Regions from separate parts of the Gemmobacter nanjingensis genome, predicted to be linked through region 1. Evidence: riboswitches for the same ligand, from Rfam matches in the RefSeq annotation. Region 1 holds a riboswitch; each other region holds the start of a gene.
The links. Region 1 has a riboswitch for cobalamin ahead of IE126_RS01245 (DUF1636 family protein). Riboswitches for the same ligand answer to the same signal wherever they lie in the genome.
Positions count from the first base shown of each region.

Region 2: it holds a riboswitch for cobalamin, as region 1 does, so the genes downstream of both, IE126_RS17640 (DUF1636 family protein) here and IE126_RS01245 (DUF1636 family protein) in region 1, are expected to answer to the same signal.
Region 3: it holds a riboswitch for cobalamin, as region 1 does, so the genes downstream of both, IE126_RS09560 (TonB-dependent receptor plug domain-containing protein) here and IE126_RS01245 (DUF1636 family protein) in region 1, are expected to answer to the same signal.
Region 4: it holds a riboswitch for cobalamin, as region 1 does, so the genes downstream of both, IE126_RS02120 (energy-coupling factor ABC transporter permease) here and IE126_RS01245 (DUF1636 family protein) in region 1, are expected to answer to the same signal.

Region 1 covers NZ_BMYI01000001.1:239,275-246,463, forward strand. Annotated here, with positions in the region: gene IE126_RS01230 (CobW family GTP-binding protein) at 1-653, opposite strand, end outside; gene IE126_RS01235 (cobyric acid synthase) at 706-2,148, opposite strand; gene cobO (cob(I)yrinic acid a,c-diamide adenosyltransferase) at 2,441-3,079, opposite strand; cobalamin riboswitch at 3,223-3,416, shown strand; gene IE126_RS01245 (DUF1636 family protein) at 3,506-3,889, shown strand; gene cobW (cobalamin biosynthesis protein CobW) at 3,886-4,920, shown strand; gene cobN (cobaltochelatase subunit CobN) at 4,924-7,189, shown strand, end outside.
Region 2 covers NZ_BMYI01000012.1:127,840-135,028, reverse strand. Annotated here, with positions in the region: gene IE126_RS17665 (response regulator) at 1-341, shown strand, start outside; gene modC (molybdenum ABC transporter ATP-binding protein) at 338-1,444, opposite strand; gene modB (molybdate ABC transporter permease subunit) at 1,441-2,139, opposite strand; gene modA (molybdate ABC transporter substrate-binding protein) at 2,158-2,913, opposite strand; gene IE126_RS17645 (winged helix-turn-helix domain-containing protein) at 2,974-3,339, opposite strand; cobalamin riboswitch at 3,444-3,658, shown strand; gene IE126_RS17640 (DUF1636 family protein) at 3,692-4,060, shown strand; gene IE126_RS17635 (ABC transporter ATP-binding protein) at 4,057-4,833, shown strand; gene IE126_RS17630 (ABC transporter substrate-binding protein) at 4,852-5,784, shown strand; gene IE126_RS17625 (FecCD family ABC transporter permease) at 5,787-6,821, shown strand; gene IE126_RS17620 (ABC transporter permease) at 6,818-7,189, opposite strand, start outside.
Region 3 covers NZ_BMYI01000004.1:118,193-125,381, forward strand. Annotated here, with positions in the region: gene IE126_RS09555 (ABC transporter substrate-binding protein) at 1-144, opposite strand, end outside; gene IE126_RS09560 (TonB-dependent receptor plug domain-containing protein) at 138-2,024, opposite strand; cobalamin riboswitch at 2,149-2,346, opposite strand; gene IE126_RS09565 (pyridoxal phosphate-dependent decarboxylase family protein) at 2,593-3,990, shown strand; gene IE126_RS09570 (hypothetical protein) at 3,987-4,415, opposite strand; gene IE126_RS09575 (AraC-like ligand-binding domain-containing protein) at 4,467-5,420, opposite strand; gene capB (caprolactamase subunit beta) at 5,728-7,189, shown strand, end outside.
Region 4 covers NZ_BMYI01000001.1:409,529-416,717, reverse strand. Annotated here, with positions in the region: gene IE126_RS02135 (sarcosine oxidase subunit alpha family protein) at 1-1,512, shown strand, start outside; gene IE126_RS02130 (sarcosine oxidase subunit gamma) at 1,505-2,071, shown strand; gene cobF (precorrin-6A synthase (deacetylating)) at 2,136-2,903, opposite strand; gene IE126_RS02120 (energy-coupling factor ABC transporter permease) at 2,955-3,632, opposite strand; cobalamin riboswitch at 3,669-3,886, opposite strand; gene xseA (exodeoxyribonuclease VII large subunit) at 3,998-5,599, shown strand; tRNA gene IE126_RS02110 (tRNA-Asn) at 5,857-5,931, opposite strand; gene IE126_RS02105 (MBL fold metallo-hydrolase) at 6,058-6,945, opposite strand; gene IE126_RS02100 (ATP-binding protein) at 6,995-7,189, shown strand, end outside.

The sequences.
Region 1 (7,189 bases):
GTGCTGGCGAACCGCAACCACTCCGCCACCACCGGCGGCTTGCCCGCCATATCGTAGGCGGCAATCGAAAACAGCCGTTCGGCAGTCAGATCGGCGGCGGTCACCACCCCGGCATTTGGGGCGAGCGCGGTCAGACGCTCAACCACCGGCGCCGGGTCCGCCAGATCGGTTTTCGAGATCACCAGCAGATCGGCGACGCCCACCTGCCGCCGCGCCTCGTCATATCGGTCCAGCGCCTCGGTCGCATTGGCGGCATCGACCACCGTCACCACGCCGTTCAGCACGAAATTGTCCAGCATGATGTCATGGGTCATGAAGGTCTGCATGACCGGCGCAGGATCGGCGAGGCCGGTCGTTTCGATCACCACGCGGCTGAAGGCGGGGCCCTTGCCGCTGTCCGCCTCATCCTTGAGGCGCAGCAGCGTCAGCCGCACATCGCCCGAGACCGTGCAGCATATACAGCCGGTGGAGGAGGCAAAGGCGCGGTCGCCCACGCCCTCCATCAGCCCGCCATCCACATCCACCGCGCCGAATTCATTGACGATGACCGCAGTATCGCCAAAGCCCGGCTCGGTCATCAGCCGGTTCAGCAGCGTGGTCTTTCCGGCGCCCAGAAAGCCGGTGAGGATGGTGACGGGGATGCGGTCGGTCATGCGGGTCTCCTGTTCCCGCCCATCGGTAGCCGCACCGCCCCTTGCGCGCAAGTCAGCGCGCCAGCGCGAGCAGACCCGGCACGTCCAGATACGCCTCCATGTGATCGGCGAGCGCGTCCAGCGTCGCCTCGACTGTGGCCTCATAGCCCAGCGCCGATGTGGCCCCGAGGCCCCGCAGGAAGGCCGCGCGGAAGGCATCGGCCCGGAACAGCCCGTGCAGATAGCTGCCAATGATGCGGCCATCAGCCGAGACCGCGCCTTCGGGGGCGCCCTCGACAAAGGCGAACGGCCGGGTACGGGCCGGGCCGTCGCTGCGCCCGATATGGATTTCATACCCCTCGACATCGAGGCCGGTGGCGGCATGGGTGGCGCGGGTGCGGGTCAGCCGCTTGTCCGGGGTCATCACCGTCTCAATGTCCAGCAGCCCCAACCCCGGCGTTTCGCCCGCCGGTCCCTCGATCCCCTCGGGATCACGCACCACATGGCCCAGCATCTGATACCCGCCGCAAATGCCCAGCACATGCCCGCCGCGCCGCACATGGGCGGCAAGATCAATGTCCCACCCCTGCGCGCGCAGGAAGGCCAGATCGCCGCGCGTCGATTTGCTGCCCGGAAGGATCACCAGATCGGCGTCGCCCGGAATGGGCTGCCCGGTGGGCAGCAGCGTCAGCCGCACGGCAGGCTCCTGCGCCAGCGGGTCCAGATCATCGAAATTGGCGATCCGCGACAGCGCGAGGCAGACCACATGCAGCGCGCCATCGCCGCGCGCGCGTGGCAGGTCCAGCGCATCCTCGGCGGGCAGCCGCGCGGCATCGCCAAACCACGGCAACACTCCGAACCCACGCCAGCCGGTGCGATCCGCGATCAGCCGGTAACCGCCATCGAACAGGCGCACATCGCCCCGGAACTTGTTGATGAGGAACCCCACGATCATCGCAGCATCCTCCGGGTCAAGCACCGCCTGCGTGCCGATCATCTGCGCGATCACTCCACCCCGGTCGATGTCCCCGGCCAATACCACCGGCACATCCGCCGCCCGCGCGAAACCCATATTGGCGATATCGCCCGCGCGCAGGTTGACCTCGGCGGGGCTGCCCGCCCCCTCGACGATCACCAGATCATGCGCTGCCCGCAACCGGGCAAAGCTTTCCTGCACCGCCCCCATCAGACGTGGCTTCAGCGCCGGATAATCCGCCGCCCGCGTCGTGGTCAGCCGCCGCCCCTGCACCACCACCTGCGCGCCGGTCTCGCTTTCCGGCTTCAGCAGCACCGGGTTCATATCCACCACCGGCTCCAGCCCGCAGGCCAGAGCCTGAAGCGCCTGCGCCCGCCCGATCTCGCCCCCATCAGATGTAACGGCGGCGTTGTTCGACATGTTCTGCGGCTTGAAGGGCGCCACCTTCAAACCGCGTCGCCGCGCTGCCCGGCAAAGCCCCGCGACCAGCATCGACTTGCCGACATTGGACCCCGCCCCCTGGATCATCAGCGCCGTCATCGCGCCTCTCCCTGGACAGGATGGGGGCGCTGCCCCCTCGGCCCTGCGGGCCTCACCCCCGGGATATTTAAGGCCAAGATGAAATGGCACCCAGCCCGATTTGGGCGCCGCATCCCGGGCCGTTTCCACGGCAGAGACGCGGCGCTTTCACCTTGGACGGCCATCGGGATCCCTCCCTGTTCCGCCCCTTCAACCTGCCGCGATTCGGTTAACATCTCGTTGCTTTCATCTTGGCCTTAAATATCCCGGGGGAGTCGCGCAGCGACGGGGGCAGAGCCCCCTCCCCGGCCGGTCAGAACTCGACGCCCTTCTGGCCCTTGATCCCCGAGCGGAACGGATGCTTCACCAGCGCCATCTCGGTCACCAGATCGGCCAGTTCGATCAGCTCTTCCCTGGCGTTGCGGCCCGTGAGGCAGACATGGGTCATCGGCGGCTTCTCGTCGCGCAGGAAGTCCAGAACCTCGTCCAGCGGCAGATAATCATAGCGCAGCGCGATATTGATTTCGTCCAGCAGCACGAAGCGGATCTCCGGGTCGCGGATCAGCTCTTTCGCCTTCTCCCAGCCCTTGCGCGCCATGGCGATGTCACGGGCGCGGTCCTGGGTTTCCCAGGTGAAGCCCTCGCCCATGGCGTGAAACTGGCAGAGACCCGCGAAATTCTCTTCGATCAGCCGCCGCTCGCCCGTATCCCAGGCGCCCTTGATGAACTGCACCACGGCGCAGGGCATGTCATGGGCGATACAGCGCAGGATCATGCCGAACCCGCTGGAGCTTTTGCCCTTGCCCGCGCCGGTATGGACAATGAGCAGCCCCTTTTCGCCTTCTTTCGTCGCCATGATCTTGTCACGGGCGGCTTTCTTCTTCGCCATCTTGGCGGCATGGCGGGCCAGATCCTCGGCCGGAACTTCGGTCTGCGGGGCAGTGTCTTGCATCGTATCCTCCTGTTCGCGGGGCAGCATAGCGGTGGCCCTTGTCCATCGGAAGCCGCGAAGCGACGGCCCGCGCGCGGCGCGCGCCATGTCGCGCCTGCCCGCCGAAGCGGCGCGGGCCGCGCTTGACTTCGCCGGGGGATGTGGCACAAGCGGGCCATGCTGGTTCCTGCCGCGAGGCAGGTGAAAAGGGAATGCGACAGGCTCAAGGGCCAAGCGCAGCCGCCCCCGCGACCGTGACCGGAGAGACCCCATACCACTGGCAAACAGCCGGGAAGGTCGGGGTCGGGGAGAAATCCACTCCGCAAGCCGGGAGACCTGCCAGCGATCTGTTTTGACGGGCGGACGGGGTGTTCCGCGACCGGCAGAGGTGACTGCCTGTCACCCCTTCCGCGCCTGCATCCCTTTTGCCAAGGAAGGGATGATCCGATGGCGCAGACCACGCTCCATGTCTGTCTGACCTGCCGGCGCGAGGGGGTGGACCCCGCCGCGCCGCGCCCCGGTGCCGTGCTGCACGAGGCGCTGGCGCAAGCAGGCGCGCCGGAAGGCGTGCGCATCGTCGGGGTCGAATGCCTGTCGGCCTGTTCCAACGGCTGTGCGGTCGCGCTCTCTGCCCCCGGCAAATGGACCTATGTCTATGGCCGGCTGGACCCTGATACCCATGTCGCTGCCATTCTGGACGGCGCCACGCGCTTTGCCGGAACCGCTGACGGAGTTGTGCCCTGGCGCGAGCGGCCCGAGGTGTTCCGCAAGCAATGCCTTGCCCGCATCCCCCCATTCCACTCTGACGCAACACAGGAAGCCGCCGAATGACCGATCTGACCAAAGTCCCCGTCACTGTGATCACCGGCTTTCTGGGTTCGGGCAAGACCACGCTGATCCGGCATCTGATGCAGAACCCACAGGGCAAGCGGCTGGCCGTTCTGGTCAATGAATTCGGCACCGTGGGGGTGGATGGCGAGATCCTGAAATCCTGCGCCGATGCGAATTGCCCGGTGGAGAATATCGTGGAACTCGCGAATGGTTGCATCTGCTGCACCGTGGCCGAGGATTTCATTCCGACGATCGAGGCGCTGATGGCGATGCCGCAGCGCCCCGATCATATCCTGATCGAAACCTCGGGCCTCGCGCTGCCGAAACCGCTGCTGAAAGCCTTCGACTGGCCCGCGATCCGCTCGCGCATCACGGTGGATGGCGTGGTGGCGCTGGCCGATGCCGAGGCGGTGGCGGCGGGGCGTTTCGCCTCCGATGTCGCAGCGGTGGAGGCGCAGCGCGCCGCCGATGACAGTCTTGACCACGAAACCCCGCTGTCCGAGGTGTTCGAGGATCAGATCGCCTGCGCCGATCTGGTGTTGCTGACCAAGGCCGACCTCGCGGGCGAGGCCGGTCTGGCCGCCGCGCGCGGGGTGATCGAGGCCGAGGCGCCGCGCAAGCTGCCGATCCTGCCCGTTTCGGAAGGTGTGGTGGACCCGCGTGTCGTACTGGGCCTGAATGCGGCGGCCGAAGACGACCTTGCCGCCCGGCCCAGCCATCACGATGGCCATGACGACCATGAACATGATGATTTCGACACGGTGGTGATCGAACTGGGCGAGGTGGCGGACCCTGAGGCGCTGCAAGCCGCGATCATCCGGCTGGCCCGCGAACAGGACATCCTGCGCGTGAAGGGCTATGTCGCCGTAGCGGGCAAGCCGATGCGGATGCTGGTGCAGGCCGTGGGCGCGCGGGTACGGACACAATATGACCGCCCCTGGGGCGACACACCGCGTGCGACCCGTCTGGTGGTCATCGCCGAGCATGACAAGGTGAACGAAGCCGCCATCCGCACCGTGCTGGAGGGCTGAGCCTTGCACGTCGTCTTCCGCGAAAGTCACGGGCTGGAGGAGACCGACACGCCGTTCGATCCGGGGCAAAGCCCGGCGGATCTGGTGGTTCTGTCGTTTTCCGACAGCGACCTTGGCGCTTTCGCGGCAGGATGGCAGCGGGCGAAAGCGGCGGGCGATGTGCCTTCGCTGCGGCTGGTCAATCTGGTGGCGCTGCGCCATCCGGTGTCGGTCGATACCTATGTCGAGGCGACGCTGTCCGGGGCGAAGGGCATTCTGGTCCGGCTGATCGGCGGTGAAAGCTACTGGCCCTATGGCCTCGCCTCGGTGCAGGATCTGTGCCGACGCAAGGGCATCGCGCTGGCGGTGCTGCCCGCCGACGGGCGGCCGGATGCGCGGCTGGACGACCTTTCTACCCTGCCCAGCGGCACGTTGCGCCGTCTGGCTGTGCTGTGTGACGCGGGCGGCGCGGTGGCAGCGCTGGCGGCGCTGGCGCAACTGGCGCTGGCGGCGGGGCTTTACATGGCGCCGGTGGCCGGGGCCAAGACCCTGCCCGATAGTGGCTGGTATTGCCCTGACCGGGGCGTCATTGCCTCGCCCGAAAGTGAAGCGCCGCTGATCGCCGTCACCTTCTATCGGTCTTACCTGACCGCCGCCGATACCGACCCGGTGGATGTGCTGATCCGTGCGGCACGGGCGCGGGGTTTCCGGGCTTTCGGCCTGTTCGCCCCCTCGCTGAAAGGCCCGCATGCCGCGTTGGTCGCCGAGGCGCTGCACGCCGCGCAGCCGGTGGCGGTGATCAATGCCACCGCCTTTTCCGCCAGGGGCGAGGCTGGTCATTCGCCGCTGGATGCCACTGGCTGTCCGGTCTGGCAGGTGGCGCTGTCGACCGCGCGGCGCAAGGATTGGGCGGCCGCAGAACGCGGGCTGTCGCCCGCCGATCTGGCCATGCATGTCGTGTTGCCCGAGGTCGATGGCCGGATCTTCGCCGGGGTGGTCAGCTTCAAGCAACCCAGCCCCCGCGACCCTGACCTGCAATTCTCGCGCTTCGTGCATCGCGCTGACGAGGGCCGCGTGGCAGCGGTGATCGACAAGGTTGCAGCGCGCTATCGGCTGGGCGCCACGCCTGCGGCGGAACGGCGGTTGGCGCTGGTGCTGTCCACCTATCCCGGCAAGGGCTGGAACCTTGCCCATGCCGTTGGTCTGGATGCGCTGGCTTCGGCAGAGGCGATTGTGGAAACGCTCCGCAGCGCGGGCTACGCGGTGACGCCCGGCACGGATCTGGGCCGCGCGCTTCAGGCCGAAATGCTCGACTGGCCGCTGGCGGATTATCGCGCCGCGCTGGCTGCCCTGCCCGCGCCGCTGCAAACGGCCCTGCACGCCACATGGGGCGCCCCCGAGGATGACCCGGCTTGCGAGGGCCAGTTCTTCCGCTTCCGGGCGCTGCGTCGGGGCGCGGCGCTGGTGGCGCTGCAACCGGAACGCGGCACGGCGGCATTGCGTGATGGCGAATATCACGACACTGGCCGCGTGCCCTGCCATGGTTATGTGGCCTTCTACCTGTGGCTGCGGGCGCAGGGGCTTCATGCGCTGATCCATGTCGGCGCGCACGGCACGCTGGAATGGCTGCCCGGCAAGGCGGTGGCGCAATCCGATGCCTGCTGGCCCGAGGCGCTGGTGGGCGATCTGCCGGTGATCTACCCGTTCATCGTCAATGATCCCGGCGAGGCGGCGCAGGCCAAGCGCCGCATCGGTGCGGTCACCTTGGGCCATATGCCGCCGCCGCTGATGCAGGCGGGCACGCCCCCCGCGCTGTTGCGGCTGGAGCGGCTGCTGGACGAATATTCCACCGCCGACGGGCTGGACCCCGCGCGCCGCGACCGGCTGGTGGCCGATCTGCGGGCCGAGGCGCAGGCGGCGGGCGTCGAGGCCGATCTGGGCCTTGCCCCCGATGCCTCGGCTGCCGAGGCGATGGTGCGCATTGACCGTTTCGTCTGCGACGTGAAGGAAAGCCAGTATGGCGAGGGGCTGCATGTCTATGGCACGGCTGAGGGCGAGGCCGGGGGGCTGCTGACGGCGCTGGACGCGCGGCATGTGGCGCCGGGGCCATCGGGGTCCCCGGCGCGGGGACGGCTGGACGTGCTGCCGACCGGGCGCAACCTTTATGCCGTCGATCCGCGCGCCGTACCCAGCCGCGCCGCCCATGCGCAGGGAGTGAAACTGGCGGAAGAGCTGATCCGGCGGCATTTGCAGGATCAGGGCGATTACCCGCGCGCGCTTGTGGTGGACC
Region 2 (7,189 bases), on a different contig from region 1:
TGGTGACTGCCGCGCTGGCGCGCGGGGCCAGCGGTTTCATCCCCAAAAGCACACCGGCGCAGGAGCTGGCGGCCGCGATCCACCGCATTCTGGGGGGCGAGATCTATCTGCCCGAAGGCTTCGATCCGGTTGCCCCCCGGCCCTGGCAACCCGATCTGACGCCGCGCGAACGCGAGACTCTGGGCTTTCTGCGCGACGGGCTGATGAACAAGGAAATTGCCCTGCGCATGGGGCTCAGCGAGGTGACGGTCAAGATGCACGTCAAGTCGATCTGCGCCAAGCTGAACGCACGCAACCGCACGCATGCGGTCATCCTCGCCTCGGCGATGATGCTGGACTAGGGACTGTCCGCGCCGGGTCTGCCATGGCCCACGTTTTCCTGCGCGACAGAGACCGCCTTCAGCACAGCATGAATCTGCTGACCGGGCTTCAGCTCCAGTGCGGCGGCAGAGCGGCGGGTGATCCGGGCCAGCAGCATCTCGTCCCCCGCTTCCAGCTGCACCAGCGCACCCGGGCCTTCGCCCAGCCTGACCTCCCGCACAACGGCTGGCAGGATGTTCAGCGCCGAAATCCCTTCGGGGCGGATGGTCGCCAGCATGACATCCTGTGCGAGGATGCGCAGGCGAAAACTGTCGCCCGCCCGGCCCGCCACGCGCGGCAACCACAGCGGACCTGCGCTACAGTCCAGACGGCTGAGGCCGTCCTCGTCCGGCACCGCCAGCCGTGCGGAGAGGATCGCCCCGGCCTCGCGCAGTCCCAGCGCAGGTGCGGCAGCGGGGTCGGACAGGAGTTCGGTGGCCGGGCCTGCGGCGGCCACGCGGCCCGCCTCGATCAGCACCAGCGTGGTGGCCAGCCGCGCCACCTCGGGCATGGAATGGCTGACGTAGAGGATGGGCAGATGCAACTCATCCCGCAGCCGCTCCAGATAGGGCAGGATTTCGGCCTTGCGCGCCTCGTCCAGCGCCGCAAGCGGCTCGTCCATCAGCAGAAGGCGCGGTTCCGACAGGATGGCACGGCCCAGGGCGACACGGCTTTTCTCGCCCCCTGACAGCGCGGCGGGACGCCGGGCGAGCAAGGGGCCGATCCCCAGCATATCGACCACGCGGGCGAAATTGTCCGGTCCCCGGCGGTGCGCGAACCAGCGGCCATATAGCAGGTTCTGCCGCACGGTCAGATGCGGGAACAGCCGGGCGTCCTGAAACACATACCCCACCCTGCGCCGATGTGGCGGCAGGAAGGTGCGGGTTTCGGTATCCAGCAAGACCTCGCCCCCTGCGATGATGCGACCGTGGTCAGGGCGCAAGAGACCCGCAACAGCATTCACCACCGTCGTCTTGCCGGAGCCGGAACGTCCGAACAACACCGTCACACCCGGCGGTGCTTCGAACGCCACATCCAGCGTGAAGTCGCCAAAGCGATGGGACAGGTTCACCGACAGCGTCATGTCCCGGCGATCCTGCGCGCGACGGCCCGGCTGATCCATTCGGACAGCATCAGCGCGGCCATGGCGATGCCCACCGCCACCAGCACCAGACGCGCGGCCTCCTTCTCTCCGCCGGGCACTTGCAGAAAGGCATAGATGGCGGAAGGCAGTGTCTGCGTCTGGCCGGGGATGTTTGACACGAAGGTGATGGTGGCGCCGAATTCGCCCATCGCCTTGGCGAAGGCAAGGATCGTGCCCGCCAGAACGCCGGGCAGGATCAGCGGCAGCGTCACGGTCAGGAACACCCAAGGGCGCGAGGCACCCAGCGTGCCTGCTGCCTGTTCCAGCTTGGGGTCCACCGCCTCCACCGCCAGCCGGATGGCCCGCACCATCAGCGGGAAAGCCATCACGGCGGCGGCCAGCGCCGCGCCGGTCCAGCGGAAGGCCAGCACGATGCCGAACCACTGGTCGAGGATCTGGCCCACCGCGCCCTTGCGCCCGAAGGTCAGCAACAGCAGATAGCCCGTCACCACTGGCGGCAGGATCAGCGGCAGGTGGACGATGCCGTTCAGCACCTGTTTGCCGCGAAATTCCCACCGAGCCAGCGCATAGGCAGTCAGAATGCCAAAGGGCAGGCTGGCGGCCACGGCCCAGAGCGAGACGCGCAGTGACAGCGCCACGGCGCGCCATTCGTCGGGGGAAAGCCAGTCTGTCATATGCCGCCGGTCAGGCCCTTACTTCAGGATCGCGAAGCCCTGCGCGCTGAAGGCCGCATGCGCTGCCTCGCCCGAAAGCGCCTCGTAAAAGGCTTTGTCCGCCGCATCTGCCGCCCCGGTCAAGAGGGCAGCGGGATAGACGATGGCCGGATAGCTGTCGGCGGGGAAGGTGCCGACCACGGTCACATTGTCATCAGCGGCAGCATCGGTGGCATAGACGATGCCATAGGGTGCCTCGCCGGTGGACACCAGTGCCAGCGCCGCGCGCACGTTGTCGGATTGCGCGACGGCGGGTTCCACCTTGTCCCACTGACCCAGCGCCGTCAGCGCGGCTTTGCCATATTGCCCGGCAGGCACGGAATCGACCATGGCCATCGCCAGTTTCCCGTCGCCCAGCAACGCGGACAGATCGAAGCCCGCCCCGATCTCAACCGGCGCCGCATCCTTGCCATGCGCGATCAGCACCAGCGTATTGCCCAGCAGATCCTCGCGCGTGCCCTCCACGACCAGCCCGGCGTTCTGCACCTCGTCCATCCAGTTCGGGGCGGCAGACACGAAGATGTCGGCGGGCGCCCCGGCAACGATCTGCTGCGCAAGCTTGCCCGAACCCGCATAGCTGATCACCACCTGATTGCCGGTTTCCGCCTGCCACTGCGAGGCCAGGTCATCCAGCGCGTTCTTCATCGACGCGGCGGCGAAGACCACGACCTCCTCGGCGGCGGCAGGGCTGGCAGCGAGGGCGAAAGCAAGCGTAAGGGCAAGACGGCGGGACATGGGAGACTCCGATATGTTTCGGAAAACATATCTGGCAGGCACCTCCCGGTCACGCAAGCGTTATTTTTTTTCAGACATATCCGCCTTGGTCGCAGGGGCAAGCAAGGCCTCCAGCGCGGTCACCTCTGCCGCCCCCGCCTGTTCGGCGGCCTCCAATACCGCAAGGTAGCGGCGCAGCACCTCTTGCCCGGTCTCTGTCACCTGCGCCCCGCCGCCGCCCGCCCCGCCCCGCGCACTGCTGACCAGCGGCTCACGGAAGGCCGCGTTCATTTCCTCCACCAGCGACCACGCCCGCTTGTAGCTCATCTGCATCTGTCGCCCGGCTGCGGCGATCGAGCCGGTCTCGCCAATGCGCTGCAACAGCTCGGCCTTGCCGGGGCCAAGCATGGCGGTGTCGAACAGGATGCGCAGCTTCAGCTTGGTCATCGGCGGGCCTTTCCGGGTGTCTCGGGCAATCATCGCCGCCGGCGCGCCGACAGGCAAGGGTGCGCCGCTTGTCGTGCCCGGGCTTGACGGCGGCGCCGAGTCATGCGCTTCTGGCCGCCGATGGTTCCCGGCAAATGCGACGCTGGGTGAAAAGGGAACACGGTGCGGTGTAGCCATCAGGCGCCAATTCCGTGACTGCCCCCGCAACTGTAAGCGGCGAGCGACCCCCAATGCCACTGGACCCCGAACTGCGGGGCCGGGAAGGCGGGGCAAGCTGCGACCCGCGAGTCAGGAGACCTGCCATCGAGAACCGCAACAACCACCGGGCGGGGTGCCCCGGGAAGGAGATCGTATGGACAGATCCCCGCGCAGGCCGATGGCCGCGCTTTCCACCGAAACCGGCGCGCGCCCCGCGCCGCATCAGATGCTTGTCTGCCAGTCCTGCCCACATGTCGGGCGCGAATGCAGACCCGGCCTGAACCTGTTGATCCAGCTGCGCGGCGCCCTGGCGCTGGCGGGTGTGGGGGCAGAGTTCGAGCTGTCGGGAACGCTGTGCGTCGAAGGCTGCCAGCGGCCCTGCACCCTGGCCTGGCGGGTCGCCTCGGGCGAGACCTGGCTGTTTGGCGATGTCGAAGATGGCCAGGATATCGACGCGCTGGTGGCCGGAACCGTGCGCCCTGCGGCTGCGGTCATCCGCACGGCGGCGGGGGCGATCCAATGACCCCGGCGCTGGAGTTCCGCTCGGTCTGCTGGGGTCCGAAGGACCGGCCCGACATCCTGACCGATATCAGCTTTTCCGTTCCGCAGGGGCAGATCATGGCGATCTGCGGCGCGAACGGGGCGGGCAAGACCTCGCTTCTGCGGCTGATCTATCGCCACCAGCCGCCCCGGCGGGGCACGGTATCGGTTACAGGGCGCGACCTGTGGCTCATGTCAGCGCCCGAGGCCGCGCGCATCGTGGCTGCCGTGGTGCAGGAGCAACCCACCGATTTCGTGCTGAGTGTGCGGCAGATCGTGGCTTTGGGCCGCTTGCCGCATCGCAAGGGCTGGGGCAGCGGGCTCGCTCTGCCCGGTGAGGCTGATTGCGCCATCATCGACGCCGCCATGGCCCGGCTGGACCTGACAGCCTTCGCAGACCGCAGTTTCGGCACCCTGTCCGGGGGTGAAAGGCAGCGTGTCATGGTTGCCCGTGCCCTTGCGCAAGAGCCGCGCATTCTGGTGCTGGACGAGCCGACCAACCATCTGGACATCCGCCACCAGCTTGATCTGTTGCGGCTGCTGCGCGATCTCGGCCTGACAGTGGTGACCACGCTGCACGATCTGCCGCTGGCGGCGGAATTTGCCGAACGCATGCTGATCCTGCATGGCGGCCGTATGCTGGCGGATGGTCCGCCCGATCAGGTGCTGCACGAGGATCTGCTGCACACCGCCTTTCAGGTGCGGGGCCGGATCGACCACAGCGGCACCGGCCCGCGCCTGTCCTTTCACCTCTGATCCGATCAGGAGTTTCCGATGATCCGTCTCGCCCTTGCGGCGCTGCTGCTGTCTGCCAGTGCGGCTGCTGCCTTCCCCGTCACCGTCAAAAGCTGCGACCGTGATGTGACCTTCGACGCCGCACCCACGCGCGCAATTTCCAATGATGTGAACCTGACCGAAATGATGCTCGTGCTCGGCCTGCGCGACCACATGGTCGGCTATACCGGCATTTCCGGCTGGAAGACGCTGGACCCCGAAATGCGCGAGGGCGTCGCCGAATTGCCGGAGCTTTCGGCCAAATACCCCAGCAAGGAAGTTCTGGCTGCGGCGGAGGCTGATTTCTTCTTCGCGGGCTGGAATTATGGCATGAAGGTCGGCGGCGAGGTTACGCCCGAAACGCTGGAACCTTTCGGCATCAAGACCTACGAACTGACCGAAAGCTGCATCCATATCGGGCCGAAAGCACGCAGCACGATGCAGGACATGTATCAGGACATGCTGAACCTTGGCCGCATATTCGGCGTCGAGGATCGGGCAGAGGCGCTGGTCGCAGGTTACAAGGCGCGGCTGGCCGAGGCGACGAAGGGCGTGGACCACGACCATCCGCTGCGGGTCTTTGTTTACGATTCGGGCGAAGAGGCGCCGTTCACTGCCGGCAAATACGCCATGCCGACCGCACTGATCGAGGCGGCGGGCGGCGTCAACATCATGGATGATCTGGACAAAAGCTGGGCCGAAGTGGCGTGGGAGCCGGTGGTGGCGCGCAATCCGCAGGTCGTGGTGATCGTGAACTACGGCGATGTGACGGCGGAACAGAAGATCGCCTTCATGAAGGGTAATCCGGCCTTCGCGGATATCGACGCGGTGAAGAATGATCGCTTCGTCGTGCTGGAATATGTCGAGGCGACGCCGGGGCCGCGCAATATCCGCGCGGTCGAAAAGCTGGTCGCCGGGTTCGCGGGCCAGTGACGATGCGGCTCGCCCTGCGTCGCGCCCTGCCGCGCCGGGCGGGCCTTGCCCTTGCCGTGCTGCTGGGGCTGGCGCTTTCGGTCAGCCTTGCGGTTTCGGTTGGATCGGTCGCCATCGCGCCGGGCACCGTCTGGGGGGTATTGCTCGACCGGCTGCTGCCCGGGCTGGTGACGCCCGACTGGGGTGTGGGGCAGGCGAATATCGTCTGGCAGATCCGCCTGCCGCGCGTGCTGCTGGCGGCTCTGGTCGGCGGCGGGCTGGGTCTGGTGGGCGCGGCGCTTCAGGCCGTTACCCGCAACCCGCTGGCCGATCCGCATTTGCTGGGCATTTCCTCGGGCGCCGCGTTCGGTGCGATTGCGGCTCTGTTACACACGGGCATGTTCCTTGGCCTGCTGACCGTGCCGCTGATGGCCTTCGGCGGGGCGCTGGCGGCCACGGCGCTGGTGCTGGGCGTTGTGGCGCTGACCGGCGCGGGGGCGGCGGACCGGCTGGTGCTGGCGGGGGTTGCGGTCAGCTTTATCATCATGGCCGGGGCCAATATCCTGATCTTCCTCGGTGACCCGCGCGCCACGCATACCGTGGTGTTCTGGATGCTGGGCGGGCTGGGCCTTGCGCAATGGTCGCATCTTCTCTGGCCGCTGGCGGTATTGCTGCCGGTGGGCCTGTGGCTCTGGTCGCGGGCGCCGGTGCTGAACGCGATGAGCCTTGGCGACGAAACCGCCGTAAGCCTTGGGGTCGAGGTCACGCGATTCCGGCTGGCGATCTTTGTCGCCGCCGCGCTGATCACCGGGGTGATGGTGGCCTTCTCCGGGTTGATCGGCTTTGTCGGGCTGATGATGCCGCATCTGGTGCGGATGCTTGTCGGGGGCGACAATGCCTGCGTGCTGCCCGGATCGGCACTGGCGGGGGCGGTGTTCCTGATCGGGGCTGACGCTGCGGCGCGGGTGGTGCTGGCGCCCGAAGATCTGCCCATTGGCGTCGTGACCGGCCTGTGCGGCGGGCTGTTCTTCATCTGGCTGATGGCGCGACGGCGCTAACCACGCCGCCAGCGCGCCGCGCGGCGTTCGGCGGGCTGGATCAGCGCAAGGTCGATCACCAGCATCACCGCGACGAAGGCCAGTGCATAGGCCAGGACGCCCGCAATCTCGAAAAGCTGGAATTTCAGGTGGATCTGAAAGCCGATGCCGCTGGAGCGGCCCAGAAACTCCACCACCAGCACGATCTTCCAGATGATCGCCAGCCCCGCCCGCGCGCTGGCCACCAGAAAGGGCGCAAGCTGCGGCAGCAGCACATGCCGCGCCCAGATCAGGCGCGACAGGCGAAAGACGCGGGCCATGTCGTTCAGCTCGGGTGACAGCGTGCGCGCGCCTTCCCGCATGGTCACCAGCACCATGGCGGTCTTGTT
Region 3 (7,189 bases), on a different contig from region 1:
CCCCGGCGCGGCCAGGAGGATAGCAAGCTGATCGGTACAGAGATTGATCGAGACGACGCGCCGGGGGGCGTCCGGCGCGGCGAACCCCGGCCCGGTGCTTACCGGACCGGCCAGCAGCAAAAGCAGCGCAAGCTGCCTTACCATTTCGCCTCCAGCCCCAGCCATGCGGTGCGACCTGGCGTTGCATAACCCCAGGTTTCCACATTCTTGCGGTCAAAGAGGTTGGTGACGCGCCCGGTCAGCTGCACGCTGTCGGTCAGATCATAGCGCGCGGCGACATTCACGGTGGTCCAGACCGGGGTCTTGCGGGTTGCAAAGGCGCCCCAGTATTCGGTGCTGTAATTCCCCGCCGCATAGCGGATGTCCGCCGTAACCGAACCGCGGCCGCCAAAGGTCTGCCAGGTGCCTGACAGGCCAAGCTCGTGCCGGGGGCGCAGGATCTCGACCGAGCCGTCGGGGTTCTTTGCGTCCAGATAGGTGTAGTTCATCCCCAGAGACAGCGTGTCGGTGGCTTGCAGGCGACCGCTGAGCTCGATCCCCTGACGCGGGCTTTTGCCCGACTGGTTGACATAGGTCGCCCGGCCCGAGCCATCGGGTGCCGCGCCATAGGCATAGGTGATCTCGTCTTCCAGCTTCTCGTTGAAATAGGTGATGTCGATCAGGCCGCGACCGCCCAGAACCTCGGTCTCGATCCCCAGATCGAAGCCGGTGTTGCGTTCGGGTGCCAGACGGGGATTGCCCAGCGTGTAGCTGTCATCGGCATAAAGTTCGTAATAGGACGGGTTGACCGAGGCGCGGCCCGCCGAGGCATGGACGCGCAGCCCGGTATCCGGCACGCGCCACGACAGGCCGATGTTCCAGCTGGTGAAATCCTCGAAGGTCTTGTTGTTGTCGCGCCGGATGCCAGCCTGGATGTCCAGCCCGTTGTCAAGAAAACCGCGATATTCCAGCGCGACCGAGGTCATGCCGCGCTTGTAACCCGGCGCCGCCGAGGATTCATCATCCTCCTTTTCCGCAAGCAGGTTCAGCAGGTGCGACGCATCTTCCACCGCCTGTCCGTCCAGCGCGTAGCTGAGCCGGTATTTCAGCTTCCCGGTCTCACTCCGCGTGGTCGGGCCGCCGTTGAAGCTCTGCCTGAACAGCGTGTTCTGCCATTCCAGCCGATGGGTCATCCGGCCATCCAGCATCGAAAATTCCGCCCACAAAGCGCCGGTCTGTTCATCGCGGTTGCTGTAGGGCGCCGGGTCATCCACGACGTAGCTGTCGGCATCGGTCGCGGCCCAGTTTTCGGAATCATAGTCGTAGCGCTCTTTCGAGCGGCGCAGGGTGAAGCCCAGCGTCAGATCCTCGGTCGCCTGCCAGTCGCCCGACAGGTTCAGGGTGCGGCGGCGGATACCGTCCTTCTCGCCGCCATCGCCGGACTGGTCATAGCCCTTGTCATCACGATCCGAGAGGCTCAGCTTGAGCCCGCCGCGCGCACTGCGCTGCGACAGGAAGGCCGAGGCGGCAGTGCCGTTGCCGAACTCGATCCGGCCGCCGTAATGCGTGCCCTCATCGCCCTTTTTGGTGATGATGTTGATCACCCCCGTCGAGGCATTGGAGCCGTAAGAAGCCGATTGCGGGCCGCGCAGCACCTCGATCCGGTCGATATCGGCGGCTTCCAGCCCGGTGAAGACATATTCATCGGACCCGGCACTGGCCTCGATCCCGTCGATCAGCACAAGCGTATGGCTGGCCTCGCCGCCCCGGATACGCACCTGCGTATAGGTGCTGCCCGAGCCGGTCACGGAAACCCCTGGCAGCGCGCGCAGGGCATCCTGCACCGTCGCGATGCCGCGATCCGCGATTTCGGCGCCATCCAGCACGGTGACCGACCGGCCATAGGCATTGGCGGCAATGCCGGTCAGGCCGCCGGAAATGATGATCTCATCCATTTCGGTGACCTCCTGCGCCACGGCAGCGCCCGGCACCAGAAGGCAGGTGGTGGCCAGAAGACCAAGATACGACACGCGTTTGGAACCCATGTTCCGTTCTCCCAATCGCGGGCAAATGCCCGACAGACCCGATGTGTCGCGGAAAGGGTTCCGCAGACAGTGCTTGCTGTCACCGCTGCGGTTAAGGCCGCTTCCATGGCGCCCCTCGCGCCCGGAAAGGGTGATCCTCCAAGCAGGTCTCCTGGCTCGCGGGTCGTAGCGTTGCCGGCCTTCCCGGGGCTTTGCCGCCCCAGTGGCATGATCGACGTCGCTCACCGCTGACAGTTGCGGGGGCAGCTACGGCCAGAACGCAGGCGTTCCTCCGTATTCCCTTTTCATCCGGCGGGCCGGAACTTGGTCCTGCGATCTAGGGTCCGGGGGCTGCGCGAGTCAAGGCCGCGCCGCAGCGCGGCGGGTGGATCGCATTCCGCTGTGGCACCATGCACGCACCCAGCCTGCTTGACGGGACCGGGCCAAGCAGCAAAGCTTTGCCCACCCGGGGGAGGAGCGCAGATGACCACGCCGCAGGATGCGGGCTGAACGATCCGGAAAGCCCAGCCCCACAGGCACAATGCGGTAAGCTCTGCGCCATCCCCGAAGCCACGACCAAGGAGCCCCGATGAACTGGACCGATTTCGCCCGCTGGGGCGCCCGTATCGCCGATTGGGGCGCACACTATCATCAGGGTCTGCGCGAGCGCCCGGTCCGCGCCGGCACCCGTCCCGGCGAAGTGGCCGCCGCCCTGCCCGCCTGTCCGCCGGAAACGCCCGAGGCGATGGAGGCAATCTTCGCCGATTTCGAACAGATCGTGATGCCCGGTATGACGCACTGGCAGCACCCGCGCTTCTTCGCCTATTTCCCCGCCAATGCCACGCCGCCTTCGATGCTGGCCGAGTTTCTCGCCAACACCGTCGCCGCGCAATGCATGCTGTGGCAGACCTCGCCCGCCGCGACCGAGATGGAGACGGTGATGATGGACTGGCTGCGTCAGTCGGTTGGTCTGCCAGAGGGATTCAAGGGGGTCATTCAGGACAGCGCCTCGTCCGCCACGCTCGCCGCTGTGCTGACGATGCGGGAGCGCGCACTGGATTGGGCCGGCAATGAACAGGGCCTGAGCAGCCAGCCGCGCCTGCGGGTCTATTGTTCGGGCGAGGTGCATACCTCCATCGACCGGGCGATCTGGATTTCCGGCATCGGGGCCGCGAACCTCGTCCGCATCCCGACGCAAGGCCCGCGGCGCAGCATGGACCCGGCGGCGCTGGATGCCGCCATCCGTGCCGATCTGGCGGCGGGGTTGCACCCCTGCGGGGTGATCGCCTGCACCGGAGGCACCGGAACCGGCGCCTGCGACGACATTGCGGCGACGCTTGCCGTGGCGAAGGCGCACGGGCTTTACACCCATGTCGATGCAGCCTGGGCAGGCGCCGCGATGATCTGCCCGGAGTTCCGCGAGTTGTGGACCGGCATAGAAGGCGCCGATTCCATCGTGTTCAATCCGCATAAATGGCTGGGCGTGCAATTCGACTGCGCGGCGCATTTCCTGCGCGACCCCGAGCCGCTGGTGCGGACGCTGGCGATCCGGCCGGAATACCTCAAGACCCATGGCGCGGACGGGATCGTCAATTATTCGGAATGGTCGATTCCGCTGGGCCGCCGCTTCCGTGCGCTGAAACTCTGGTTCGTGCTGCGGCATTACGGGCTGGAAGGGCTGCGCACCCGCATCCGCAACCATGTGCGCTGGTCGCAGGCGCTGGCAGACAGGCTGCGCGCCGATCCGCGGTTCGAGATCATGACCGAGCCGGTCCTGTCACTGTTCACCTTCCGGCTGAAAGGCGCGGATGAGGCGGCGCAGCAGGCCTTCATCAACCGGATCAACGATGATGGCCGCATCTACATCACGCAGACGCGGGTGCAGGATGGGCTGGTGATCCGCTTTCAGGTCGGCCAGTTCGACGCGACCGAGGCCGATGTGGCCACGGCCTTCGAGGTGATCACCGCACTGGCCGGGAACGGTTAACTCCGTTCCAGAAGGCCCCGGATCAGAAACATCTCCGCCTCGTGGATGCAGCCCATCTGCTCCCATTCCGCATCGGTCTGGGTGGCCAGCCGCCATGTCAGCAGCGTCACCACGCATTTGTCGGCGCCGATCTTCAGCACGTCACCGGGGATCACCCGCGACATGTTGCGAAACTGCATGGCCTCTTTCGACGGGCCGACGTCGTAATCTACCTGAAACCGTGCCGGATCAGCGTTCAGCCGGACCCAGGTTTCCTTGCCCGAAAAGACCGAGGTGCCTACAAACAGCCCCGGCTCCGCCTCGCGCCGGTTGGCGCTGCCCCAGGCCCACTGGCCCTGCGCTATCCCGTCGGACATGATGGCAAAGGCCACCTCTGCCGGGCGGTTCACCACGATGCTGCTGGTGTGACAATGATGATCCTGCATGGCGCCCCCTCCTGTTCGCGGGGTCAGGCTGCGCAGCACCCGGCCCGCCTGTCAAGCATCGCCAGCCTGCCTGCGCCAGTCGGTCGGGGTCAGGCCGAACAACGCCTTGAACAGCCGCGAGAACTGCGCCTGATCGGAGAAGCCGAAGCGATAGGCAATCTCGGCCATCGGCAGATGCCGCGAGGCGCCGATCACATCCCGCGCCGCGATCAGCCGTTCCTCGCGGATGAATTGCGAGACGGTCTTGTTGGTATCGCTGAACAGTTCGTGCAGATAGCGTTTGGAGATGCCGCAGGCATCGGCCACATATTCCGGTGACAGGGCGGTGTTTGACAGGTTCTGCCGGATGACATGCTCTGCCCGCCGCAGATGACCCGCCCGCACGGCGGTGCGCACGCCCGCCTCGCCATCTTCGGTATTGCCCTCCAGCGCCAGCGCCAGCACCTCGACCGTCTGCCGCCCCAGAATGGCCGCCGCCCGCGCCTCGGTTTCCGGCAGTACCTGCAGCTGCCCCATCATCGCCGAAAACAGCGCGGGCAGGCCACTGCCCGCGTCTATGATGCGCGCGCAGAACCGATCCGGGTCGCGCAGCTTTTCCGCCAGCATGCGCTTCGAGATTTTCAGCACCGTCAGTTCGTTCGCAGCGCCATAGGAGAACCGATAGGGTTCGTCCCCGCGTTCCAGGATAAACCCGCCGGGATCACAGCGCACCTGACGGCCAAGCTGATGAAACTCCACCGGGCTGCGGCGCGGAATGGTGACCAGATATTCCTCCTCCCGCGTATGCGAGATGTGGTCGGGCAGGCGTTCGTATTGCAGGGGTTCCGTGCAAAGCCGCGACAGGGACACCTGCCCCATCTCGCGCCGCTCCAGCGTGCCGGTGAAGCTGCGCGCATCCCGATAGGTCAGATGCAGCGGAAAATAGGTCTCGGCAATGACACGGTTCCAGTGCACCGCCCGCTGCGCGGGGGCCGTCAGGGCCGTGCTGTGGGCAATGATGTCCATGGCGATCTCCCCCGGAGGGCCTGCAAGAATCGCTAACCACGAACGCCCTTCCGTTCAAGAAAATTTCGCGGCGACGCGCCCGGCCTGCACGGAATGACAAAGGGTCATGCGCAGGGCGTCAAGGCCCTGCCCATCCCTGCGCCGGTTTGCAAATGATCCCGCGCCGGTCTGCAAGATCGTGGCCGCGTCCCGCGTCATCCTGTCTGCCATCTTGAGAGGCCGGCGAGCGGCCCGGAAACAGGGAGAAGGACAACCGCGCCCCCGGCGTGCCTGTTTTCGTGGCTGCTTCCCAACGGGAAGGACCGACATGACCAAACGCAACGTGGACCCGATCACCCTTTCGGTGGTGCGCGGTGTGCTGGAAACCACCCAGCGCGAAATGACCCTGACGCTGGAACAGACGGCGCGCAGCTCTGTCTTCAACCTCGCGCATGATTATTCGACGGCGCTGTTCAACCACACGCCCGAGATGATCCTGCAAGGACAGGACATCCCGATCCACCTCGGCTCGCTGATCCCCGCGATGAAATCGGTGGCGAAGTTCTTCGAGGGCGAGATCCACGAGGGTGACCTGATCCTGCACAACGATCCGGCCTATGGCGGTTCGCATATCATCGACACCTGCATGTATTACCCGGTGTTCTATGAAGGTGAGCTGGTATTCTGGACCGTCTGCAAGGGCCACCTGACCGATATCGGTGGCCCGGTTCCGGCGGGCTACAACCCCAATGCGACCGAGATCTTCGCCGAAGGCCTGCGCATCCCGCCGGTGAAACTGTGGGACAAGGGCAAGCCGCGCCATGACGTGATGAACCTGCTCCTGACCAACATGCGCGCACGCCGCGACCAGGAGGGCGACTTCAACGCGCTGATCGGCGCCTGTCAGGTGGGCGCGCGCAACCTCATCAACCTGATGAAGAAATACGGCAAAGACGTGGTGCAGGACTGCATCGCCGAACTGCTCGACATGGCCGAGGCGCATATGCGCAAGCTGATCGCGGGCGTGCCCGACGGCACCTATACCGGCACCGCGATCCTTGAGGATGCCGGTCACGGCTTCGGCGATTTCGACATCACCGCCACCGTCACCATCAAGGGCGATGCCTGTCATATCGAGATCGCCTCGCCGCCGCAGGTGCCCTATTTCATCAACAGCTACGAAGGGAACAGCCATTCCGGCGTTTATCTCGGGCTGATGATGTTTGCCCAACTGCCGCCACCCTATAACGAGGGGCTCTATCGCTGTGTCACCACCGACATGGGGCCGAAGGGCACGCTGTGCAACGCAAAATCCCCTGCTCCGCACATGAACTGCACCACCACGCCGATGGAAACCCTGACCGACGCCGTGCGGCTTGCCTTTGAACAGGCAGCGCCCGCCAAGGTCTCGGCCTCTTGGGGCCATGCCAATGGCTGCAACATCGCAGGCTGGGACAAGCGCCATGACGAGGAATATGTGACCATGGTGCTGGCCTCGATCATCTCGGGCGCGGGAGCCACGGCCGCACAGGATGGCTGGCATGCCTGCGGCCCGGAATGCTGCTTCGGCGCGCTGACCAGCGGCGACATCGAGATGCTGGAACACAGCTACCCGATCATCATTCACCGCTATGGGCTGATGGAAGATTCGGGCGGCGCGGGAAAGAACCGCGGCGGCTCCGGCACCTGCTGGGAGGTGGAGCCGATGGACACGCCCATGACGCTCGTCACCTTCGGCGAAGGCCGCCGCATCCCCGCCATGGGTGCCGCCGGCGCGAAATCGGCGCTGA
Region 4 (7,189 bases), 170 kb from region 1:
ACGGCCGAGGACGGCCCCTATGCCATCACGCCGAAATGGTATGTCGGCGGTGGCAAGGGCCGGGCATGGATCGACCAGCAGAACGATGTGACGCTGAAAGATGTGAAGCTCGCGCATCAGGAAAACTACACCTCGGTCGAGCATCTGAAGCGCTATACCACGCTGGGCATGGCTACCGATCAGGGCAAGACCGGCAATGTGCTGGGCCTTGCGGTGATGGCGAGCCTCACCGGCAAGTCGATCCCGCAGACCGGGACCACGGTCTATCGCCCACCCTATACGCCGGTTGCCATGGGCACGCTGGCGGGCCGCTCTCGCGGGCAGGAGTTCAAGCCCAAGCGTCTGACCCCCAGCCACAAATGGGCCAGCGAACAGGGCGCGGTCTTTGTCGAGGTCGGCCAATGGCTGCGCGCGCAATGGCTGCCGCGTGCAGGCGAAACCCAATGGCGCGAAAGCGTGGACCGCGAGGTTCTGGCGACGCGCAAATCGGTTGGCATCTGCGACGTGACCACGCTCGGCAAGATCGACATTCAGGGCACCGATGCCGGGGCCTTCCTTGACAAGGTCTATGCCAATACCTTCAGCACGCTGGCCGTCGGCAAATGTCGCTATGGGCTGATGCTGCGCGAGGATGGCATCGTCTATGACGACGGCACCACGGCGCGGCTGGGGCAGAATGAATATGTGATGACCACCACCACCGCCAATGCGGTTCTAGTGTTCCGCAATCTCGAATATGCCCGGCAGTGCCTCTATCCCGACATGGATGTGCAGCTGATTTCCACCACCGAGGCCTGGGCGCAGTTCTCGGTCGCCGGGCCGAATGCGCGCAAGCTGCTGCAAAAGCTGGTGGATCAGGACATCTCGGATGCGGAACTGCCCTATATGGGGTGCCGCGAGATCACGGTTTGCGGCGGGCTGCGGGCGCGGATCTTCCGCATCAGCTTCTCCGGGGAACTGGCCTATGAAATCGCGGTGCCGACCCGTTATGGCGATGCGCTGATCCGTGAGCTGGTGGAACAGGGCCGCGAATTCGACGCCGTTGTCTATGGCACCGAGGCGCTCGGTGTCATGCGGGTCGAAAAGGGCCACGTCGCAGGGAACGAGCTGAACGGCCAGTCCACCGCGCTGAACATGGGTCTGGGCAAGATGGTGTCGAAGAAGAAAGACAGCATCGGCATGGTGCTGAGCCAGCGCGAGGGCATGAATGACCCGAACGGCTATCGTCTGGTTGGTGTGAAACCCGTCGATCCGGCACAGAAGCTGACCGCTGGCAGCCATTTCCTTGAGAAAGGCGCGGCGCCGGTGATTGCCAATGATCTGGGCTGGCTCACCTCGGTGGTCTATTCACCGCATCTGGGCTGTTCCATCGCGCTTGGCTACCTGAAGAAGGGTGACGAGCGGCGCGGCCAGCGCCTGCGCTCGGCCAACCTGCTGGCGGGGGCCGAGGTCGAGGTCGAAATCGTGAGCCCGCATTTCTTTGACCCGGAAGGAGAGCGTCTCCGTGGCTGAGCATCGTCTGAAACCCCTCTGCCCGCTGGGGGGCACCAGCCCGGCGCGGGCCAGCATCGGCCCGGTCACGCTGACCGAGGTTGTTGATGTGGCGCTGGCCTCCGTCTCGGCCCGCCTGGGGCGCACGGCGGAAGTGGCGGCGTCTGCTGCTGCGGCCGGCATCCCGCTGCCCGGTCCGGGCCGGTTCGAGGCCCGCGCGCCTTTCGCGGCTTTCTGGCTGTCGCCCGACAGCTGGATGGTCGAGGCACCCTTTGCCACGCATGAAGACAGCCGCGCGGCGCTGCTGCCGGTGTTCGGTGATGCGGCCTCGATAACCGAACAGACCGACGCCTGGGTGCGGATCGACGTCACCGGCGAAGGGCTGCCCGCGCTGTTCGAGCGGCTGTGCAACGTCGATCTGGCCACCGCGCAGGAAGGTGCCGCGACCCGCACCATTCTGGAGCATATGGGCGTCTATGTGGTGAAGCGGGGCGCCGCGCAGGTCAGCGTGATCGGGGCGCGCTCTTCGGCCGCCGCCCTGTGGCACGCGCTGGACACCGCCGCGCATTCGGTGTTCTGAACGGCTTCGCGGCCCCTCCGGGGGCCGCGCGCAAATCTTTTGAGGAAAAGATTTGCAAATTTCTTCAGGAAGAAATTTGCGCCTGGCCCCGGCGGCGCAGCAGGTAAATATCCATGATCCAGCCATGTGCGGCGCGGGCCTCGGCGCGGGCGGCAATGATGCGTGGGCCAGCGTCAATCAGCGGGCCATGGTCGGTAATCTGAAGGCGCATGCCGGCATAACCCGCCCACCAGATCTGTATGCCTTCCGGTGGCAGGCTCTGGAATGAACATTCGCCGTCCAGCATCACCACACAGGTATCGACGCCAGCCGGAAAGCCGGTTTCGCGCAATTGGCGCCCGGTGGTGATGGTGACGGGGCCGTCGATCTCGTTCAGCGGGATGGCATGGGCGGCAGTCAGCGCCTGGATTGAGGTAATGCCGGGGATGACCTCGATGTCCGGGCGCGGGTTCAGCCGGGTGGCGATGCGCAGGGTGCTGTCGTAAAGCGAGGGGTCACCCCAGACCAGCAGCGCGACGCGCGTCGCGCCGGGGTGGGCCGCGATACTCTCCACCCAGCGGGCGGCGATGGCATCATGCCAGTCTTCGACCCTTTGGCGGTAATCGGCAGTTGCGGCGTCTCGCGTCGGATAGTCGAATTCGGCAATGCGGGTCGCGGGGTTTTCCAGCACCTCGGCGAGGATCTCGCGCCGGAGGTCGGCCAGATCGGCCTTCGCGCTGCCCTTGCGCGGCAAGAGGATCAGATCAGCACGGTTCAGCGCGCGGATGGCTTGGCGCGTCAGGTGGTCGGGATTGCCGCTGCCAATTCCGACGAGGCTGAGGTGAAGGGTCATGGTCGCTCGGTCAAAGAGGCCGCCGCCCGGCTTTGGGCGGCGGCAGAAAGATCAGGCGGCGGCGTGCAGGCGTTGGGTCACAAGGCCGGAACCCGCAAGGCCCTTGATGGCCTTGGCGGCTGCCAGAACAGCCAGATCCACCAGCGGTTCCACCGCGACGACCAGCATGTAGGCGGCCCCGAAGGTCGAGACCTGCGCCATGGCCTCGGCGCTGAAGCCCATGCCGTAGAAAGCCCAGAAGGCGACCCAGGCGACGATGCCCGCCTGATAGGCGGTCGACAGCGCCAGCGCCTGCCCGTAGCGCAGATCGACATAGGCGGTGCCGGGGGCGATGACGCGCCGCGCCAGTGCCTGAAGGCCGAACAGTGGCACCAGCAGGGTGGTGACGTTCATCCCGTATTGCGGCAGGTCGAAGGGGGCGAAGAACATCCCCTGGATCAGCAGGCCAAGCGCCAGCCCGATGGCCGCCGGAGCGGCGCCGAACAGCAGGAACAGGGTCGAGCCAAGGATGAGATGCACCTCGGATACGCCGACGGGCACATGGGGAAGCACCTCGAAGAAGGTGAAGGTGGCGGCGGTGGCCAGCACGCTGCGCGCCAGCAGTGACACGGCGCCCTGTTCGCGGATCGCGGCAAAGGCGGTTTTCAGCGTGTAAAGCCCGGCGGTGGCGGCGGTGGCGGCACCAAGCATCAGCTTGGCCCCGGAAACGAGGCCCGGTTCGATATGCATGATCTGTCTCCTCTGGCCGTCACACCCGACGGCCGTGGTTTCGGTTCATGCAAGGCCGGTCTCCTGGCTTGCGGGTCGTGGCGCGTCCCGGCCTTCCCGGTGCCTTTGGGGCACCAGTGGCGGATGGGGGCGCTCTCCGCTCACAGTCGCGGGGGCGGCCGGGGCTTCGGGCGCCTGACTGGGTTCGCCCTTCCCCGTTCCCGATTGAGTCCGGTGCTTGGCACCTGATGGACACCTTGCCGCCTCGTTCTGTGGCGAAAGGGCGCTTGCGTCAAGCGGGCTTTGCGACGGTCTGGTGCGCTTTGCGACGGGCGGGCGGGGCCGGGGCGGTTGCGGGCCGCGCGGGCTTGGGGCAAAACGGTGTCATGGACCTGTTCGAAGACCCCCAGCCCCAGCAGGGCAACCAGCCCGAATATACCGTGTCGGAGCTTTCCGGCGCAGTGAAACGCATGATTGAAGGCGAATTCGGCCTTGTCCGCGTGCGGGGCGAGATCGGGCGAGTCTCGCGCCCGTCCTCGGGGCATATGTATTTCGACCTGAAGGATGACCGTTCGGTCATTGCCGCCGTCTCCTGGAAGGGGCAGGTGGCACGGATGCAGGTGCGCCCTGAAGAGGGGATGGAGGTCGTGGCCACCGGCCGGATGACCACCTTTCCGGGCCAGTCGAAATACCAGCTGATTGTCGAGGATGTGGCCCCCGCAGGGGCCGGTGCCCTGATGGCCATGCTGGAAAAGCGCCGCGCCGCCTTGCAGGCCGAGGGGCTGTTTGACCCCGCGCGCAAAAAGCCTGTCCCTTATCTGCCCGGCGTGATCGGGGTGGTCACATCGCCCTCGGGTGCGGTGATCCGCGACATCCTGCACCGGCTGCGCGACCGCTTTCCCCGCCATGTCCTGATCTGGCCGGTGGCGGTCCAGGGGGAGAAATGCGCAGCCGAGGTGGCGGCGGCCATTCTTGGCTTCAACGCGATCGAACCCGGCGGCCCAGTGCCGCGGCCCGATCTGCTGATCGTGGCGCGGGGCGGTGGCTCTCTGGAGGATCTGTGGGGATTCAACGAGGAAATCGTGGTGCGGGCGGCGGCGGCCAGCCGCATTCCGCTGATTTCCGCCGTGGGGCACGAAACCGACACCACGCTGATCGACTTCGCGGCTGACCGCCGGGCGCCAACGCCGACCGCCGCCGCCGAGATGGCGGTGCCGGTGCGGCTGGACCTGCTCGCCGCGGTCGATGGCTTCGGGGCGCGTCTCAGCCGGGCGATGGCGCAGGGGGCCGAGCGGCGGCGGGTGCGGTTGTCCGATCTGGGCCGGGCGCTGCCCCGGCTCGACATGCTGCTGGGCGGGCCGGGCCAGCGATTCGACGCGGCGGTGCAACGGCTGGGCGGCGCGTTGGGGCTGATGGTCACCCGCAAGCGTGGCGCCTACGAGGCGCGTGCCGGGCGCCTGCGTCCCGAGGCGCTGCGCGCCCTGATCGCGGGCCGGGCCGAGCGGCTGCAGGTGCTGACCGCCCGCGCGGATACGGGAATGGAGCGGCGGCAGGAGCGCAGCCATGCGGGCCTCGATAAATGGGCCTCACGGCTCGCGCCCGCGCTGGCGCGTCTGCTGTCCGGAGCCAAAACCCAGATTGCCCGCGACCGGGATCGTCTGGGCGTTCTGGCAAGCCGACTGGAAACCGCACCTGCACAACGGTTGGCCCGCGCCACAGAACGGCTGGACGGGCTGGAGCGGATGCGGAAGACGCTGGGCTATCAGGCGACACTGGCGCGGGGCTATGCCGTCGTACGGGCCGGAGGCGCCGTCATCACCAGTGCCGAACTTGCCCGCGAGGCCGCCGCGCTGGAGATCGAGTTCCGCGACGGCCGCGTCACGACCGGCCCCGGCACCTCCGTGGCGCCATCCGCCGAAGGCCCCCTGCGCACCCCCCGCAAGCCCCGTCCCCGCGAGGAGGGGCCGGATCAGGGCAGCCTGTTCTGACGCACAGCTCGCCGGACTGCCCCGGCAACCCCGTGGGCCGATGGGCGCAGGGAGTCCTCCGGGGCATCTTGCGCGAGGGGCCGGAGGCTGGAGGCGCGTACAGCCGCATCGGACGGCGCAGATGATGTGATCGCGCCCGACGGCACCAATCCTGCTGGCCTGGCACCGCAGGCCCTTAAGCCTAACTTCCGCAGCCTTCAGAACCACAAAAGCCTCCTTGCGGGGGCTTTGTATGTAGCTGAAATCCTAGGGATTTTTGGCTCCGGCGGTAGGGATCGAACCTACGACCAATTGATTAACAGTCAACTGCTCTACCGCTGAGCTACGCCGGAACACGAGGCGGTGTATAGCTTCGGGTTTCGGGGGTCGCAAGAGGGGTATTGCAGAAAAATGACGGGGTTGGAGCAGAAAGTTTTCCAGGGCCGATGTGTGGCGTTCTCGGATGGGTCAGGCGCTGGTCAGGAGCGGGTGAAGGTCGCGGAATGCAGCGTGGGCCGGTCGGCTGTGATCTGCTTTCTGTGAGACAGATCAATGAGATGGGCCAGAAGGTTGCGGCGGGCTGCGGGCTGGAGGGCGGGGGATACGTCGCTGTAGACCCGTGCCGTCAGCGCATCGAGACCCGCGGGACCCTGGGTCAGGGCCTCCAGAATGGCGGTTTCGCGGGCGCGGCGATGGGTGGTCAGTTCGGAAAGGCGCGCGGCGGGGGTCTCGACGGGCAGGCCATGCGCCGACAGAAACCGCCGCCAGGGCCGCGCGGCCAGACGGTCGAGCGAGGCCATGTAATCGGTCATATCGCCTTCGGGGGGCGAGACCAGTGAGGGCGCCCAGCCCATGACGTGATCGCCCGTGAACAGAAGCCCGTCCAGCGCGAAGGCCAGATGGCCCGCCATATGGCCCGGCGTATGCAGAACCTCCAGCTGCCAGTCTCCACCCGGGATGAAGTCACCATCCGCCAGTTGCACGTCGGGGGTAAAGCCGGTGTCGATGCCCTCGCCGCCGCCCAATCCGGTGATTCCCGCCATGCGGGGCGACAGGCCGGTGCCAGCCGGGCCGAATCCCAGCACCGGGGCGCCTGTCGCCTCGGCCAGCGGCCGCGCCAGCGGCGAATGGTCAAGGTGCGGATGGGTCACGAGGATATGGCTGACCCGCTCGCCGGGGGCGAGGGCGGCCAGAATCGCCGTCAGATGTTCGGGCAGGGCGGGGCCGGGGTCGATCACCGCCACCGCGCCCTCACCGATAATGTAGGTATTGGTTCCCCAATGCGTCATGGGCGAGGGGTTGGGGGCCAGCACCATCCTGACCCCGGCCTCGGGGCGGATTACCTCGCCGGGTGTCCATGGCTGCATTGTCGCTCTCCTCTTTCGCGGGGCGCGGGCTGCGGCTAGGCTGGGCGGCATGAGCTTTCGCCTGAAATCCATCCTGCCCCGTGGCCTTTACGGCCGCACGCTGCTGATCCTGATCGTGCCCATCGTCACGATCCAGCTTGTCGTGTCCATAGCCTTCATCCAGCGGCATTTCGAACGGGTGACTTTGCAGATGACCGGCGGGATCGCCGTGGAGCTGCGTCTGGTGCTGGACCGGATGGCCGCA